2 regions of the Streptomyces sp. P9(2023) genome follow, and region 2 is predicted to be linked to the other one. Evidence: riboswitches for the same ligand, from Rfam matches in the RefSeq annotation. Region 2 holds a riboswitch; the other holds the start of a gene.
The links. A riboswitch is a leader RNA that binds a small molecule or an ion and turns the genes downstream of it on or off. The one in region 2 is predicted to bind ZMP and ZTP.
Positions count from the first base shown of each region.

Region 1: it holds a riboswitch for ZMP and ZTP, as region 2 does, so the genes downstream of both, Q5762_RS00890 (bifunctional 5,10-methylenetetrahydrofolate dehydrogenase/5,10-methenyltetrahydrofolate cyclohydrolase) here and glyA (serine hydroxymethyltransferase) in region 2, are expected to answer to the same signal.

Region 1 covers NZ_JAUPWM010000001.1:171,884-179,711, reverse strand. Annotated here, with positions in the region: gene Q5762_RS00915 (hypothetical protein) at 1-157, opposite strand, end outside; gene Q5762_RS00905 (hypothetical protein) at 872-1,183, shown strand; gene Q5762_RS00900 (aldehyde dehydrogenase family protein) at 1,655-3,178, opposite strand; gene Q5762_RS00895 (GAF domain-containing protein) at 3,224-4,516, opposite strand; ZMP/ZTP riboswitch at 4,663-4,768, shown strand; gene Q5762_RS00890 (bifunctional 5,10-methylenetetrahydrofolate dehydrogenase/5,10-methenyltetrahydrofolate cyclohydrolase) at 4,798-5,652, shown strand; gene Q5762_RS00885 (SWF or SNF family helicase) at 5,770-7,050, opposite strand; gene Q5762_RS00880 (DEAD/DEAH box helicase) at 7,047-7,828, opposite strand, start outside.
Region 2 covers NZ_JAUPWM010000005.1:214,799-222,626, reverse strand. Annotated here, with positions in the region: gene Q5762_RS10360 (FAD-binding oxidoreductase) at 1-1,319, shown strand, start outside; gene Q5762_RS10355 (decaprenylphospho-beta-D-erythro-pentofuranosid-2-ulose 2-reductase) at 1,345-2,100, shown strand; gene Q5762_RS10350 (2'-5' RNA ligase family protein) at 2,129-2,716, opposite strand; gene trpS (tryptophan--tRNA ligase) at 2,812-3,825, opposite strand; gene glyA (serine hydroxymethyltransferase) at 4,007-5,290, opposite strand; ZMP/ZTP riboswitch at 5,399-5,489, opposite strand; gene rocD (ornithine--oxo-acid transaminase) at 5,597-6,802, shown strand; gene Q5762_RS10330 (glutathionylspermidine synthase family protein) at 6,898-7,828, opposite strand, start outside.

The DNA of each region.
Region 1 (7,828 bases), on a different contig from region 2:
ATTCCCGGGCGATCTGTCGTCCACCGACGGTGGTCATGTGCCGGGGGCTTCCCGCCATGCACTCCATGCGGAAGTCCCGGCGGGCCGCGCTCCGTTCCAGCCGCCGGGCCTCCGCACGCAGTGCCGTGAGGAGGCCGGGCCCCAGGAGGCCTGGCATCGGAAGATAGTGGTCGGCCTTGAATCGGCTGTGCAGGGCTTCTGCCGGTGGAGGTAGTGACAGCACGGACGGATGGCTTCCCACGCTGGCCCTACGGTGAACCGCCCGACCGGGTGACGGGCGGAAGCGAGGTTCCTACCCGTCCCAACGCTGTTACTGATGCTTCCATCAGAGAGATGCCGTGCCGCGCGTCTTGGCGCACCGGTTCGGACTCCCGGGTACGGCAGAGCCGCCGAAGTCCGCACGTGGGCGTCGGCGTCTGTTCCGCACGTGTGAGTCCGGTGAGGTTGCCGGGTCAGCGGCGTAGCAGGTGACGGAGCGCGACAACCGCCTGCGTCGTCGCGGCCTCGCGGCAGTGCGGGACGGGGCCGCTCCGGCATCCGGCTCGGTTCGTGCCGCAGGGCGAGCCAGGTCCAGAACGCGGCGTCGGCGAAGGAGTCGGCGTAGTCGCCGAACGGGGACACGGTGGCCTGACGCCGGGCCAGGCGGCCGTCGCGGGGAGGTTGCCACGGATGAGGGTGAGCGCGTCGGCTACGGAGAGCCGGTCGCGGTCCTCCATCAGGCCCAGGTGAAGGGCGCACAGTGTCCAGCTCGCCGCTACCCATCCGCGGTCCCGCCGGGTGCGGGTCAGGGGGACCAAGAGGCCGTGCAAGGCGGTGAGCTGGGCGAGCGCGCGAGGGTGACGGGCTGCCTGACACGCCGACGGTGGCCGGCGTGCAAAGGAAGCGAGCGACGGCGTGGGCGGTCCAGTGGGACTTCCTCGCCTCCGCCAGCAGGGCGTTGGTCGCGGCGTGGCTGTCGGTGAGGTCGGACACGCGCACGACGTCACGGAAGGCGGCCGACACCGCACCGGACCGTGAGCGCGCTGCGCAGGCCGTAGAGGGCGGCCCCCAGGGCGATGACAGCTGCGCCGGAGACGACCGAGGACGCGGGGAGGGCGAAAGTCAGGGCGAGGCAGCCGGCCAGTCCGACGGCGGGGATGAGGCGCTGGGGGCGGCCCTCAACTCCCTGCCCATCAGCGACTGATGGAACCAGATGTCGTGCGCAGGGCGTTGGACGCGCTTGGCCGCAAGATCGACGGCGAATCCGCCGCGGCGAAGACCGCCCTGTGTAAACGATCAGCCTTCAGTGAGGTCCTCGGAACCGCCGTCGACAAGGGATACTTCGCGGAGAATCCGCTCGCAAGGGTCAAGTGGCAGGCCCCTGGGGTGAGTGAGGAAGTGGACCCGGCCTGCGTGCCGAACCCTACCCAGGTTGCTCGCCTGCTGACCACTGCTGGCCAACAACGGGGACGCGGCCCGCGCCTTGAGGCGTTCTTCGGCCGCATGTACTACGCGGCCATGCGGCCGGCGGATACGTTGATGCAGCGGCCTACGGCAAGACGGGGGAGCGGGCCCGTAGGAGTATTTCGATGCCTCCCCCATGGGCAGGGCCGGGCGCTCCCAGAAGGCGTCCGACCCGGGGAAAACCCCAGGTCAGGCGCCCTCTTTCGTGCTGCTAGAAGAAGCCCAGCTTCTTCGGGGAGTAGCTCACCAGCAGGTTCTTCGTCTGCTGGTAGTGGTCCAGCATCATCTTGTGGGTTTCGCGGCCGATGCCCGACTGCTTGTAGCCGCCGAAGGCCGCGTGGGCCGGGTAGGCGTGGTAGCAGTTCGTCCAGACGCGGCCCGCCTGGATCGCCCGGCCCGCGCGGTAGGCCGTGTTGGCGTCGCGGGTCCAGACGCCCGCGCCGAGGCCGTAGAGCGTGTCGTTCGCCGTGCGGATCGCGTCGTCGAAGTCCGTGAAGGACGTGACCGCGACCACCGGGCCGAAGATCTCCTCCTGGAAGATCCGCATCCGGTTGTCGCCCTCGAAGATGGTCGGCTGGACGTAGTAGCCGCCCGCCAACTCCCCTTCGTACTCGATCCGCTGACCGCCCGTCAGGATCTTCGCGCCCTCCTGCTGGCCGATGTCCAGATACGAGAGGATCTTCTGCAGCTGGTCGTTGGACGCCTGGGCGCCGATCATCGTGTCCGTGTCCAGCGGGTGGCCCGGGAGGATCTGCTCCGTGCGGGCGACCGCCGCCTCCAGGAACTCGCTGTAGTGGCCCCGCTGGATCAGGGCCCTCGACGGGCACGTGCAGACCTCGCCCTGGTTCAGGGCGAACATCGTGAAGCCCTCCAGTGCCTTGTCCCGGAAGTCGTCGTCCGCCGCCCACACGTCGTCGAAGAAGATGTTCGGCGACTTGCCGCCCAGCTCCAGCGTGACCGGTTTGATGTTCTCGGAGGCGTACTGCATGATCAGCCGCCCCGTCGTCGTCTCGCCCGTGAAGGCGATCTTCGCCACGCGGGGGGACGAGGCCAGAGGTTTGCCCGCCTCCGCGCCGAAGCCGTTGACGATGTTGATCACGCCCGGCGGCAACAGGTCGGCGACCAGGCTCATCCAGTAGTGCACCGAGGCCGGGGTCTGCTCCGCCGGCTTGAGCACCACCGCGTTGCCCGCCGCCAGCGCCGGGGCCAGCTTCCAGACCGCCATCAGGATCGGGAAGTTCCACGGGATGATCTGCGCGACGACCCCCAGCGGCTCATGGAAGTGGTACGCGACCGTGTCCTCGTCGATCTCGCTCAGCGCGCCCTCCTGGCCGCGCAGCGCCCCCGCGAAGTAGCGGAAGTGGTCGATCGCGAGCGGGATGTCGGCCGCCAGTGTCTCGCGGACCGGCTTGCCGTTCTCCCAGCTCTCCGCGACCGCGAGTTCCTGCAGATGCGACTCCATGCGGTCCGCGATCCGCAGCAACACCCCGGCCCGCTCGCCGGGCGCCGTACGGCCCCACCCCGGCGCCGCCGCGTGCGCCGCGTCGAGGGCGCGCTCCACGTCCTCCGCGGTGCCGCGCGCCACCTCCGTGAACGGACGGCCGTCGACCGGGCTCGGGTTCTCGAAGTACTGGCCCCGGGCCGGGGCCACGTACGCACCGCCGATCCAGTGGTCGTAGCGGGGCAGGTACGACATGAGCGCGCCCTCGGTACCGGGTGCGGCGAAACGGGTCATGGACATGGCCTCCCTCGGACCGCGCCGGCCGTCCCTGGCCGGCGCTCACCGCCGAGAGTGCGCCGACCGAGGTTGCAACACCGTTGCGCCCGCCGACAGTTCCGCGTCCAGCGCCTGCAACCGGGCCAGCACGGGCGCCAGTCCGGAAGCCGGTACGACCTCCGAGAGCGCCCGCCACATCTCCACGTCGTCCTCGCCCCACGCGCTGTACGTCCAGTCCGCCAGCAGCCCCGGATCGCCCCGGTCCACCAGCGCCGCCCGCAACCGGTCCGCGAGCCGCTCCCGCAGCCGTACGACCCCGGGGGCCCGGGACGCCGGCAGCAACGGGCCCGCGTAGTCGGCGAGGGCCGCCGACACCGCGCCCGAGCCGAGCCGGCGGTCCACCGTCGCGAAGTCCGTGTCCACCGCCCCCGCCACCGCGCCGGCCAGGCGGTACGGGCGCGAGCGCAGCAGCTCCGGGCCGAGCAGACCGCGCAGCCGGGACAGCTCCGCGCGCAGCGTCACCGGGGTGACCGACTCGTCCTCGTACAGGAGCGTCAGCAGCTCGTCGCCGCTCACCCCCTCCGGGCGGTGGGCCAGGACCACCAGGATCTCGCTGTGCCGGCGGCTCAGCCGCAGCCGCCGCCCCGCCACCGTCAGCAGCGCCTCGTCCCGGCCGAGCGCCGCGAGGCGTACCCGGTCGGCGGCGGGTCGGGGCGCCAGCAGGGCCAGTTGCGACTCCGCCGCCCGCGCCACCGCCTGCACGAACGCCAGACTGTGCGGATGCGCCAGCTCGTCCCCGCCGGTCAGGTCGACGGCGCCGAGCAGCCGCCCGCTGTGCGGATCGTGTACTGGGGCGGCGGCGCAGGTCCACGCCTGCACCGGCCGCTGGAAGTGCTCGGCGCTGAACACGTGCACCGGGCGGTCCATGGCGATCGCGGTGCCGGGCGCGTTCGTCCCGGCCACCGACTCCGACCAGCGGGCCCCGGCGACGAAGTTCATCGCCCGCGCCCGCCGCAGCGTCCCCGGATGGCCCTCCACCCACAGCATCCGCCCCGCCGCGTCGCAGACCGCCAACAGGTGCGCGCCGTCCGTCGCGTACGTGCCCATCAGCTCCCGGATCACCGGCATCGCGGCGGACAGCGGATGACCCTCGCGGTGGTCGGCGAGCTCGTCGTCGGCCAGCTCCACACAGGCCGCCCCGTCCGGGCTGACACGGGCCCGCGCCGAGCGCCGCCACGACTCCGCGACCAGCGGCCGCACCGGCGGGAGGCGGACCTGGCCGCCGCTGGTGAACACCTCGTGCGCCCTCCGCAGCGCTCCCGCGTCCGGCTCCGCCGCCACCCACGCATCGCTCAACTCGGCCTCCACGTCGAGGTCCACCGTTCGGAACACCGGTCATCGTCGTGCGCGCGGAGGCCCCCGACAAGCGTCCCGGCACCCCCGCCTATGCGCGGTGTCCGGACACCGCCCCTGGGCCCCCCTCCGGGGCTCACGTAGAGTAGGGGTAGGGCCGTGACTGGCGCTTGAGGTGGATCACCACCGGGGAGCGGCCCGCGGAACCCGCGCACGCGCGCGGATCCGCCACTGCCGTGCGCCTGGGCGATCACCCTGTCATCGACGACGCCCAGGAGTGGCCCATGTCCACCAGTACCGCCTCCCTCATGGACGGCACCGCGCTCGCCCGCCGTACGGTCGAGGAGACCGCCGCCCGCGCCGCCGAGATCACCCGCCGCACCGGCGTCACGCCCTGCCTCGCCACGGTGCTCGTGGGAGCGGACCCGGCCTCCGTCACGTACGTGAAGATGAAGCAGAACCGCTGCGCGAAGGCCGGAATCCGCTCCCAGCACGTCGAGCTGCCCGCCGAGACGACGACCGAGGAACTCGTCGCCGCGCTCACCGCGCTCTCCCAGGACCCGTCGGTCCACGGCATCCTGCTCCAGCACCCGGTCGGCCCGCACATCGACGAGCGCGCGGCCTTCGAGGCGATCGCCCCGGAGAAGGACGTCGACGGCGTCACCATGGCCTCGTTCGCCGCCATGGGCTTCGGGCTGCCCGGCTTCGTCTCCTGCACGCCCGGCGGCATCATGCGGCTGCTCGACGCGTACGCCGTCGATCCGCGCGGCAAGCGGGCCGTCGTCGTCGGCCGCTCCGCGATCCTCGGCAAGCCCGCCGGTCTGCTGCTGCTCGGCCGCGACGCCACCGTCACCTACTGCCACTCGCGCACCACCGACCTCTCGGCCGCCGTCCGCGAGGCCGACATCCTCGTGGCGGCCGTGGGCAAGCCCCGCTTCATCAAGGGCGAGGACATCAAGCCCGGCGCCGTCGTCGTCGACGCCGGCTACAACCCCGGCAACATCGGTGACGTCGACTTCGAGACGGCCGCCGAGCGCGCCTCCCTCATCACCCCCGTACCGGGCGGAGTCGGCCCGATGACGATCGCCGTGCTCCTCGCGCAGACCGTCGAAGGCGCGGAGCGCCAGCTCGGGCTGTAGGAGCGCAAGGCGCCCGCAGCCCAGCAAGTGCCGCTGCCCCGTCCCGTACCGACCATGCGCTACGGGACGGGGCGGCGGCACCTCTGCTGCGAGCCTCGCAGCGACCCGGCCGTCCGCTCACGCCTCCGGCGACGACACGCCCGCGAGCGCGGCCGCCGGGTCCTGGTCCGCGGGGCCGGCCGGGGCCCAGTCGCCGCGCTCCTTACGGAAGGGCCACCAGCGGCCGTCCTCGCCCAGACGCAGCTGTGCCTCCGCACCGACCACCGTCCAGCGGGCCGCTCCCGCCTGGCGCAGCACGGGCCGGTCGGCGTCCTCCCAGGCCTCCGTGAGCGCCGTCTTCGCACGGGCGAGCGCGTCCGGGCCCGGCGTCCACTCCTCCTCCAGCACGGAGAGGGCGGCGGCGCCCCCGAACCGCCACGCGCGCGTGGCCAGGTCGAGCTCCGTCCGGCGCCGGCCCGACCCCTCCGCGAGCCGCGCCGCGACCCACGACGGCGGCGCCCCCGTGGCCGCCAGCCGCACCGCGTCCTGAGCGGGCGTCAAGCGCGGCTCCGCCCAAGGGCGTTCATGACCCGGGGCGAACGCCTCGGCCAGCAGCCGGTGGGCGCGGGCGGCCGCGTCCGCCGCGAGGAACTCCAGCGCGGCCGGGTCGAGACCCGGCTCCGGCTCGGTCTCGGTGTCCAGCGAAGGCGGCTCGCCGGGCGCCGAAGGGAGCGCCGGTGGCGCCGGCAGCGGCGGCAGGATGTCGCGCGCGCCGAACGCCTCCTCCGCCGGTACGCCCTCGGCCACCGGCTCCTCGACGGCGGACGCCGTCGTCGTGGCCCGCGCCGCGCTGCGCTCCTGCAACGCGTCCACGACCGCCCGCTCGCCGCGCCCCCGCATCAGCAGCAGCACGAACGGGTCCTCGTCCAGCAGCCGCGCCACCTGGTAACAGAGCGCGGCCGTGTGCGGGCAGTGGTCCCACGCCTCGCAGCCGCACTCCGGTTCCAGATCGCCGATGCCCGGCAGCAGTTCGAGGCCGGCCGCCGCCGCGTCCTCCACCAGGTGCGGCGGCATCTCGTGGTCGAGCAGGGCCGCGATGTGGCCCGCGCTCTCCACCGCCAGGTCGAGCAGCCGGTCCCAGTCCTCGTCCGACAGCTCCTGCAGGAGGATGTCACTGCGGTACGAGGAGCCGTCACGGTCTTTCACGACCGCCGTGATCCGGCCCGGCCGTACCGACACCGCACCCACGGCGCCCGCCCGCGCCTGCCGCCGCCCCTTCTTCAGCTGCTGGCCGTCGAGCGCCGTGTCCTCAAGCGCCTTGAGCCACGCACGGCCCCACCAGGTACGGGCGAAGGCCGAGCCCCCGGCGGGCGGCAGCGCCGCGAACGTCCGTTCGTCGTCGTGTGCGTATCCGCTCATCGTCCGTCCCCTCGCAGCTGGACCAGGTCCGCCAGCTCGGCATCCGTCAGTTCGGTCAGCGCCGCCTCGCCCGAGCCGAGCACGGCATCGGCCAACGCCTTCTTGCGCAGCAGCATGTCCGCGATCCGGTCCTCGATCGTCCCCTCGGCGATCAGCCGGTGGACCTGCACCGGCTGGGTCTGTCCGATCCGGTACGCACGGTCGGTGGCCTGCGCCTCCACGGCCGGGTTCCACCAGCGGTCGTAGTGCACGACGTGCCCGGCCCTGGTCAGGTTGAGCCCGGTGCCCGCCGCCTTCAGCGACAGCAGGAAGACCGGCACCTCGCCGTCCTGGAACCGCGCGACCATCGCCTCGCGCGCGGCGACCGGGGTGCCTCCGTGCAGGAACTGCGTGGGCACGCCCCGCGCCGCCAGATGCCGCTCGAGCAACCGCGCCATCTGCACGTACTGGGTGAAGACGAGCACGCTCGCGTCCTCGGCGAGGATGGTGTCCAGCAGCTCGTCGAGCAACTCCAGCTTGCCGGACCGGCCTTCGATCCGCGGCTGGTCCTCCTTGAGGTACTGCGCGGGGTGGTTGCAGACCTGCTTCAGCCCGGTCAGCAGCTTCACCACCAGACCGCGCCGTTCCATCCCGTCCGCCACGGCGATCGCCTCGAGACTCTCGCGTACCACCGCCTCGTAGAGACCCGCCTGCTCCTTCGTCAGGGAGACGGCCCGGTCGGTCTCGGTCTTCGGCGGCAGCTCGGGCGCGATGCCCGGGTCGGACTTGCGGCGGCGCA
Region 2 (7,828 bases):
CCGCCCCCACCCTCGCGCGCGTGCACCGCCCCCGCAGCTACCAGGAGGCGGCGGAGGTCGTCCGCGCCTGCGGTGCGCGCGGCTCCATCGCGCGCGGTCTCGGCCGCGCCTACGGCGACGCCGCGCAGAACGCCGGCGGCTCCGTCCTCGACATGACCGGCCTCGACCGGATCCGCTCGGTCGACGCCGTCGCGGGGGTCGTCGTCTGCGACGCGGGCGTCAGCCTGCACCGGCTGATGGAGGTGCTGCTCCCGCTCGGCTGGTTCGTCCCCGTCACCCCCGGGACCAGGTACGTCACCGTCGGCGGCGCGATCGGCGCCGACATCCACGGCAAGAACCACCACGTCTCCGGATCGTTCGGCCGCCATGTGGCCGCCCTCGAACTCCTCACCGCCGACGGGGCGATCCACACCGTCGTCCCCGGCACGGACCTCTTCGACGCCACCACCGGAGGCATGGGCCTGACGGGTGTCATCCTCTCGGCGACCCTGCGGCTGCTCCCCGTCGAGACCTCGCTGATGTCCGTCGACACCGAACGCGCCACGGACCTCGACGACCTGATGGCCCGGCTCACCGCCACCGACCACCACTACCGCTACTCGGTCGCCTGGATCGACCTCCTCGCGCGCGGCGCCGCCACCGGCCGGTCCGTCCTCACCCGCGGCGACCACGCCCCGTACGACGCGATCCCCGTCCGCGACCGCCGGGCCCGCCGCGCGCCGCTCGCCTTCCGCCCCGGGCAGCTGCCGGCCGCGCCCGCGCTCGTCCCCGAGGGGCTGCTAGGCCGCTCGACGGTGGGGCTGTTCAACGAGGTCTGGTACCGCAGGGCGCCGCGCCGCCGCACCGGCGAACTCCAGCGGATGTCCGCCTTCTTCCACCCCCTCGACGGCGTCCCGCACTGGAACCGGATCTACGGGCGCGGCGGCTTCGTCCAGTACCAGTTCGTCGTCGGCCACGGGCACGAGGAGACGCTGCGCCGGATCGTGAAGCGGATCGCGCGCCGCGGCTGTCCTTCGTTCCTCGCCGTACTGAAGCGGTTCGGCGCGGGCGACCCGGGCTGGCTCTCGTTCCCCGTGCCCGGCTGGACGCTCGCGCTCGACATCCCGGCCCGGCTCTCCGGTCTCGGCGCGTTCCTCGACGAGCTGGACGAGGAGGTGGCGGACGCGGGCGGCCGGGTCTACCTCGCGAAGGACTCGCGGCTGCGGCCCGAGGTGCTGGACGCGATGTACCCGAGGCTCGCCGACTTCCGCGCGCTGCGCGCCGCGCTCGACCCGCGTTCCGTGTTCAGGTCGGACCTCTCCCGTCGTCTCGCCCTCTGATTGCTCTCTGAGGAGTTTGATCGTCATGAAGGACGCCTTCGGTGCCCCGCAGTCCCTTCTCCTGCTCGGCGGCACGTCCGAGATCGGTCTCGCCACCGCCCGCCGGCTGATCGCCCGCCGCACCCGTACGGTCTGGCTCGCCGGCCGCCCCTCGCCCGCCCTGACGGCCGCCGCCGACTCGCTGCGCGCACTGGGCGCGGAGGTGCGCACGGTGCCGTTCGACGCACTCGACACGGAGTCGCACGCGGAGCGGCTCGGCAAGATTTTCACCGAGGGCGACATCGATCTGGTGCTGCTCGCCTTCGGGATCCTCGGCGACCAGGCGCACGACGAGGCCGACCCGCTCGCCGCCGTCCGGGTCGCCCAGACCAACTACACGGGCGCGGTCTCGGCGGGCCTGATCTGCGCGGGGGCGCTGCAGGCACAGGGGCACGGCTCGCTGGTGGTGCTGTCGTCGGTGGCCGGCGAGCGCGCCCGCCGGGCGAACTTCATCTACGGCTCGTCCAAGGCCGGTCTCGACGCGTTCGCCCAGGGCCTCGGGGACGCGCTGCAGGGGACCGGGGTGCACGTGATGGTCGTACGCCCCGGATTCGTACGGTCGCGGATGACGGCCGGCCTGGAGGAGGCGCCGCTGGCGACGACCCCGGAGGCGGTCGCCCTGGCGATCGAGCTGGGGCTGCGGCGCCGCTCGGAGACGGTGTGGGTGCCGGGCGCGCTGCGGGTGGTGATGTCGGCCCTGCGGCACGTACCGAGGCCGGTGTTCCGACGGCTGCCGGTGTGAGACCGGTGTGAGACCGGTTTTCGGCCGATCAGCAGGTGGGCGTCGGGGTGTCCACCGAGGTGCCCTGGGCCGGGACGCCGGGGATGTGGCGGCTGTCGCCGAACTCGAAGACGCGGAGCTTGCGCCAGACGCCGTCCGCGCCCTGTTCGTACAGGGCGAAGGACGTGCAGGTCCAGGCGGCCTCGAAGTCGGCCAGCTCCGCGTAGGCGCGGTCCATCGCCTCCTCGGCGATGCCGTGCGCGACGGTGACGTGCGGGTGGTACGGGAACTGCAGCTCGCGCACGAGCGGGCCGGACTCGTCCCGTACCCGTTCCTGGAGCCAGGCGCAGGAGGAGACGCCCTCGGCGAGCATCACGTACACGACCGGGGAGAGGGGGCGAAACGTTCCCGTACCGCTCAGCCGGACCGGGAAGCAGCGGACGCCCGCGGCGACCTCGGCGAGATGCGCCTGGATCGCGGGGAGCCGCTCCTCGTCCACCTCGGTCGGCGGGACGAGGGTGACGTGCGTGGGGATGCCGTGCGCGGCGGGATCCCCGAAGCCCGCGCGCAGCTCCTGGAGCAGGCTGCCATAGGGCTCCGGGACCGCGATCGAAACGCCGAGCGTTACGGTCCCCACGTCGTTCTCCTCCGTAGTCGTGTCATATCGGGACGGGTGGTGGTGCAGACGCCAGTGTGCGGCCTGCACCACCCCTGAGGCCAGAGTCCTTGGACTCAGTGCTTGGCGGGCAGGAAGCCCACCCGCTCGTAGGTCTGCGCCAGGGTCTCGGCGGCGACCGCCCGGGCCTTCTCCGCGCCCTTGGCCAGGACCGAGTCCAGGGTCTCCGGGTCGTCCAGGTATTCCTGCGTACGGGTCCGGAACGGAGTGACGAACTCCACCATGACCTCGGCGAGGTCGGTCTTCAGGGCGCCGTACATCTTGCCCTCGTAGCTCGTCACCAGGTCGGCGATGCTCGTCCCGGTGAGCGTGGACATGATGGAGAGCAGGTTGGAGACGCCGGCCTTGTTCTCCGGGTCGAAGCGGATGACCGTGTCGGTGTCGGTGACCGCGCTCTTGACCTTCTTCGCCGTCACCTTCGGCTCGTCGAGGAGGTTGATCAGCCCCTTCGGCGTGGACGCCGACTTGGACATCTTGATCGACGGGTCCTGGAGGTCGTAGATCTTGCCCGTCTCCTTGAGGATGTACGGGGCCGGGATCGTGAACGTCTCACCGAAGCGGCCGTTGAACCGCTCCGCGAGGTCGCGGGTCAGCTCGATGTGCTGGCGCTGGTCCTCGCCGACCGGGACCTGGTCGGCCTGGTAGAGCAGGATGTCGGCGACCTGGAGGATCGGGTACGTGAAGAGGCCGACGGTGGCCCGGTCGGCACCCTGCTTCGCGGACTTGTCCTTGAACTGGGTCATGCGGGAGGCCTCGCCGAAGCCGGTGAGGCAGTTCATGACCCAGCCGAGCTGCGCGTGCTCGGGGACGTGACTCTGGACGAAGAGGGTGCAGCGTTCCGGGTCGAGACCGGCGGCGAGCAGCTGCGCGGCGGCGAGCCGGGTGTTGGCGCGGAGCTCGGCGGGGTCCTGCGGGAGCGTGATCGCGTGCAGGTCCACCACCATGTAGAAGGCGTCGTGGGACTCCTGCAGCGCGACCCACTGGCGGACGGCACCGAGGTAGTTGCCGAGGTGGAACGAGCCTGCGGTGGGCTGGATTCCGGAGAGCACGCGGGGACGATCAGAGGCCATGGGAGCCATTCTCTCAGGTGCGCGCGCGGATCAGTGCGGGCACCGTTCCAGGGGCTACCTCGGCCCCACTGGGCCGGGGCCCCGCCCTCGTTGTGGGCAACTGTTCCGCTGGGACGATTGCCCATACGGCGGGGCCGGGGTTGGGCACCGCCCACGCGGGGTGGGCGCGAAGGGGCCCGGGTCAGGTCGGGAGGCCGGGGGCCGGGTAGGCGGTCAGGAGGGTGGCTACTTCCGAGCGGATCGTGCGCAAGGTCTCCTCGTCGGACGTGCCCGCCGCCGCCACCCCCCGGTCGATCCACTCCGCGACCTGGGCCATGTGCTCCGTACCCAGGCCCCGAGACGTGAGGGACGGGGTGCCGATGCGAATGCCGGAGGGGTCGAAGGGCTTCCGGGGGTCGTAGGGGACGGTGTTGTAGTTGACGACGATCCCCGCCCGGTCGAGGGCCTTCGCCGCGATCTTGCCGGGGACGTTCTTCGGCGTGAGGTCCATCAGGATCAGGTGGTTGTCGGTGCCGCCGGACACCAGGTCGAAGCCGCGCGCGAGGAGCGCCTCGGCGAGGGCCTTGGCGTTGGCGACGACCGCGTGCGCGTACTCGCGGAAGGACGGCTGGGACGCCTCGCGCAGGGCGACGGCGATGGCCGCCGTGGTCTGGTTGTGCGGCCCGCCCTGAAGCCCGGGGAAGACCGCCTTGTCGAGGACCTTCGCGTGCTCCTCCCGGGACATCAGCATCGCGCCGCGCGGGCCGCGCAGGGTCTTGTGGGTGGTCGTCGAGATGACATCGGCGTACGGGACCGGGGACGGGTGGGCGCCGCCCGCGATCAGCCCGGCGATGTGGGCGATGTCCGCGACCAGAACCGCGCCCGACTCACGCGCGATCTCGGCGAAGGCGGCGAAGTCGATCGTGCGCGGCAGCGCCGTACCCCCGCAGAAGATCACCTTCGGGCGCTCCTTGAGGGCCAGCTCGCGGACCTCGTCGAAGTCGATGAGCCCGGTGTCCTGGCGTACGCCGTACTGCACGCCCCGGAACCACCGCCCGGTCACGGAGACGCCCCAGCCGTGGGTGAGGTGGCCGCCCATCGGCAGCGCCATTCCCATCACGGTGTCACCGGGCTCGGCGAAGGCGAGGTAGACGGCGAGGTTGGCGGGGGAACCGGAGTAGGGCTGCACATTGGCGTGGTCGACGCCGAAGACGGCCTTGGCGCGCTCGACGGCGAGGGTCTCGACCTGGTCGATGTTCTGCTGACCCTCGTAGTAGCGGCGGCCGGGGTAGCCCTCGCTGTACTTGTTCTGCAGGACCGTGCCGGAAGCCTCCAGGACGGCACGGGAGGCGTAGTTCTCGCTGGGGATCAGCCGCAGGGTCTCGGCCTGCAACCGCTCCTCGGCACCGACGAGCGCGGCGAGTTCGGGGTCGGCGGCGGCGAGGGCGGGATGGCTGGACGCGTTCGACGCGTTCGTGGCGTTCATCGCGTTCGTGGCGTTCGTGGCGTTCGTGGCGCTCATGGCGTTCCTCCGGGCGTTTCGGCGGGCCCCGGGGCACTGCGACGACGACGCGGCACCACACGGGACGGGTCCTTGTGGTGCCCAGGCGGGCGGCACCGCGTGTGGTCTGCCGCGCACGACTCCCCCGGGGTCGATTCCCCGTGCGCCAGTCGCCGTGCGTGTTTCCAGACTAGCTGGCGCGCCGTCGTACAGGTTTCTTCGTCCGGCATCCGAGCGACGATAAGAAAGGGAACCACACCCGCCCCTGCCCGCAGGACGAACGGAGACCCCGTGTCGAGTACGCAAGACGCGATCGCTTCCGCGGAGGCGCACAGCGCGCACAACTACCACCCCCTGCCCATCGTCGTCGCCTCGGCCGACGGGGCCTGGATGACCGACATCGAGGGGCGCCGCTACCTCGACATGCTCGCCGGGTACTCGGCGCTCAACTTCGGGCACGGCAACCGGCGGCTGATCGACGCCGCGCGGGCGCAGCTGGAACGGGTGACGCTCACGTCGCGAGCGTTCCACCACGACCGGTTCGCCGAGTTCTGCTCGCAGCTCGCGGAGCTGTGCGGCAAGGACATGGTCCTGCCGATGAACACCGGCGCGGAGGCGATCGAGACGGCGGTGAAGACCGCGCGGAAGTGGGGGTACGAGGTGAAGGGCGTGCCGGACGGGCACGCGAAGATCGTGGTCGCGGCGAACAACTTCCACGGCCGGACGACCACGATCATCAGCTTCTCCACGGACCACGAGGCCCGTGACCACTACGGCCCGTACACGCCGGGCTTCGAGATCGTCCCGTACGGCGATCTGACCGCGATGGAGGCCGCGGTCACCGCCCACACGGTCGCGGTGCTGATCGAGCCGATCCAGGGCGAGGCGGGGGTCCTGGTCCCGCCGGCCGGGTATCTGCGCGGGGTGCGGGAGTTGACCCGCGAGCGGAACGTGCTGTTCATCGCGGACGAGATCCAGTCGGGGCTCGGCCGGACCGGGCGGACGTTCGCGTGCGAGCACGAGGGTGTGGTGCCGGACGTGTACGTCCTGGGCAAGGCGCTGGGCGGCGGTGTCGTCCCGGTCTCGGCGGTGGTCGCGGACCGCGACGTGCTGGGGGTGTTCCGGCCGGGCGAGCACGGCTCGACGTTCGGCGGGAACCCGCTGGCGTGCGCGGTGGCCCTGGAGGTGATCGCGATGCTGCGGACGGGCGAGTACCAGCAGCGCGCGGCGGAACTGGGCGAGCACCTGCACGCGGAGCTGGGGCTGCTGGTGGGCGGAGGCGCGGTGGAGGCGGTGCGCGGGCGCGGGCTGTGGGCGGGGGTGGACATCGCGCCGTCGCGGGGCACGGGGCGGGAGATTTCGGAGAAGCTGATGGAGCGGGGGGTGCTGGTGAAGGACACGCACGGCTCTACGATCCGGATCGCGCCGCCGCTGGTGATCTCCAAGGAGGACCTGGACTGGGGGTTGGAGCAGTTGCGGGCGGTGCTGGCCGGCTGACGGCGAGGGGGGCGGGGGGCGGGGCGGAGGCGCCCGCAAGGGAGCCGTCCCGTTGTGCCCACCCTCCCCCACGTTCAAGGCCCGACGGCACTACGTCACAGGATGACGTGTGGGAGGAAGCGGGCGTACTCGTCTGTGATCGGGCCCGCCGACTCCCGGATGCCGAGTCCCGCCGCCTCGTCCTCGACGACCCACGCGCCGAGGACGACGCGGTTGCCGTCGAAGTCGGGCAGCGGGGCCAACTCCTGGTAGCAGCACGGTTCGTCGTCCCGTACGACCGGCTCCGTGCCCGCCTCGTGGATCGTGACGCCCGCGCCCTCGCGGCCGAGGAGGGGCTTGGCGACGTAGCCGCCGCGCGTGGCGAGTTCGCGCGGGCCGTCGAGGTAGGCCGGCAGCAGGTTGGGGTGGCCGGGGTACAGCTCCCAGAGGATCGCGAGCAGCGCCTTGTTGGAGAGCAGCATCTTCCAGGCGGGCTCGATCCAGCAGGTCGTACCCGTACCGCCGCCGTTGTCGAGGGTGTCCAGGACGTACGGGCCGAAGCGGTCGGTTGCGAGCCACTCCCACGGGTAGAGCTTGAAGCAGCTGCGGATGAACCGGAGCCGGTCGTCCACGAACCGCCCCGAGAGCCGGTCCCAGCCTATCTGTTCGACCGACAGCGCCTCCGTGTCGAGGCCGGCCTGCTGGGCGGTCTCGCGCAGGTACGCGACCGTCATCAGGTCCTCGCCGAGCTCGTCGCCGTCGGAGTGGACGAAGTGCACGGGGTTGCCGGGCGGCAGCAGCGGGGCCTGCCGCTTCCAGGCGTCGACGAGCCGTTCGTGGAGGGAGTTCCACTGGTCGGCGCCGGGGAAACGATCCTCCATCCAGAACCACTGCGGGCTGGCCGCCTCCACCAGCGAGGTGGGGGTGTCGGCGTTGTACTCCAGCATCTTGGCCGGGCCCGTACCGTCGTAACGGAGGTCGAACCGGCCGTAGAGGGACGGCAGTTCGGCGCGGCGGCGCCAGGACTCGGCGACGAGGGCGACGAGC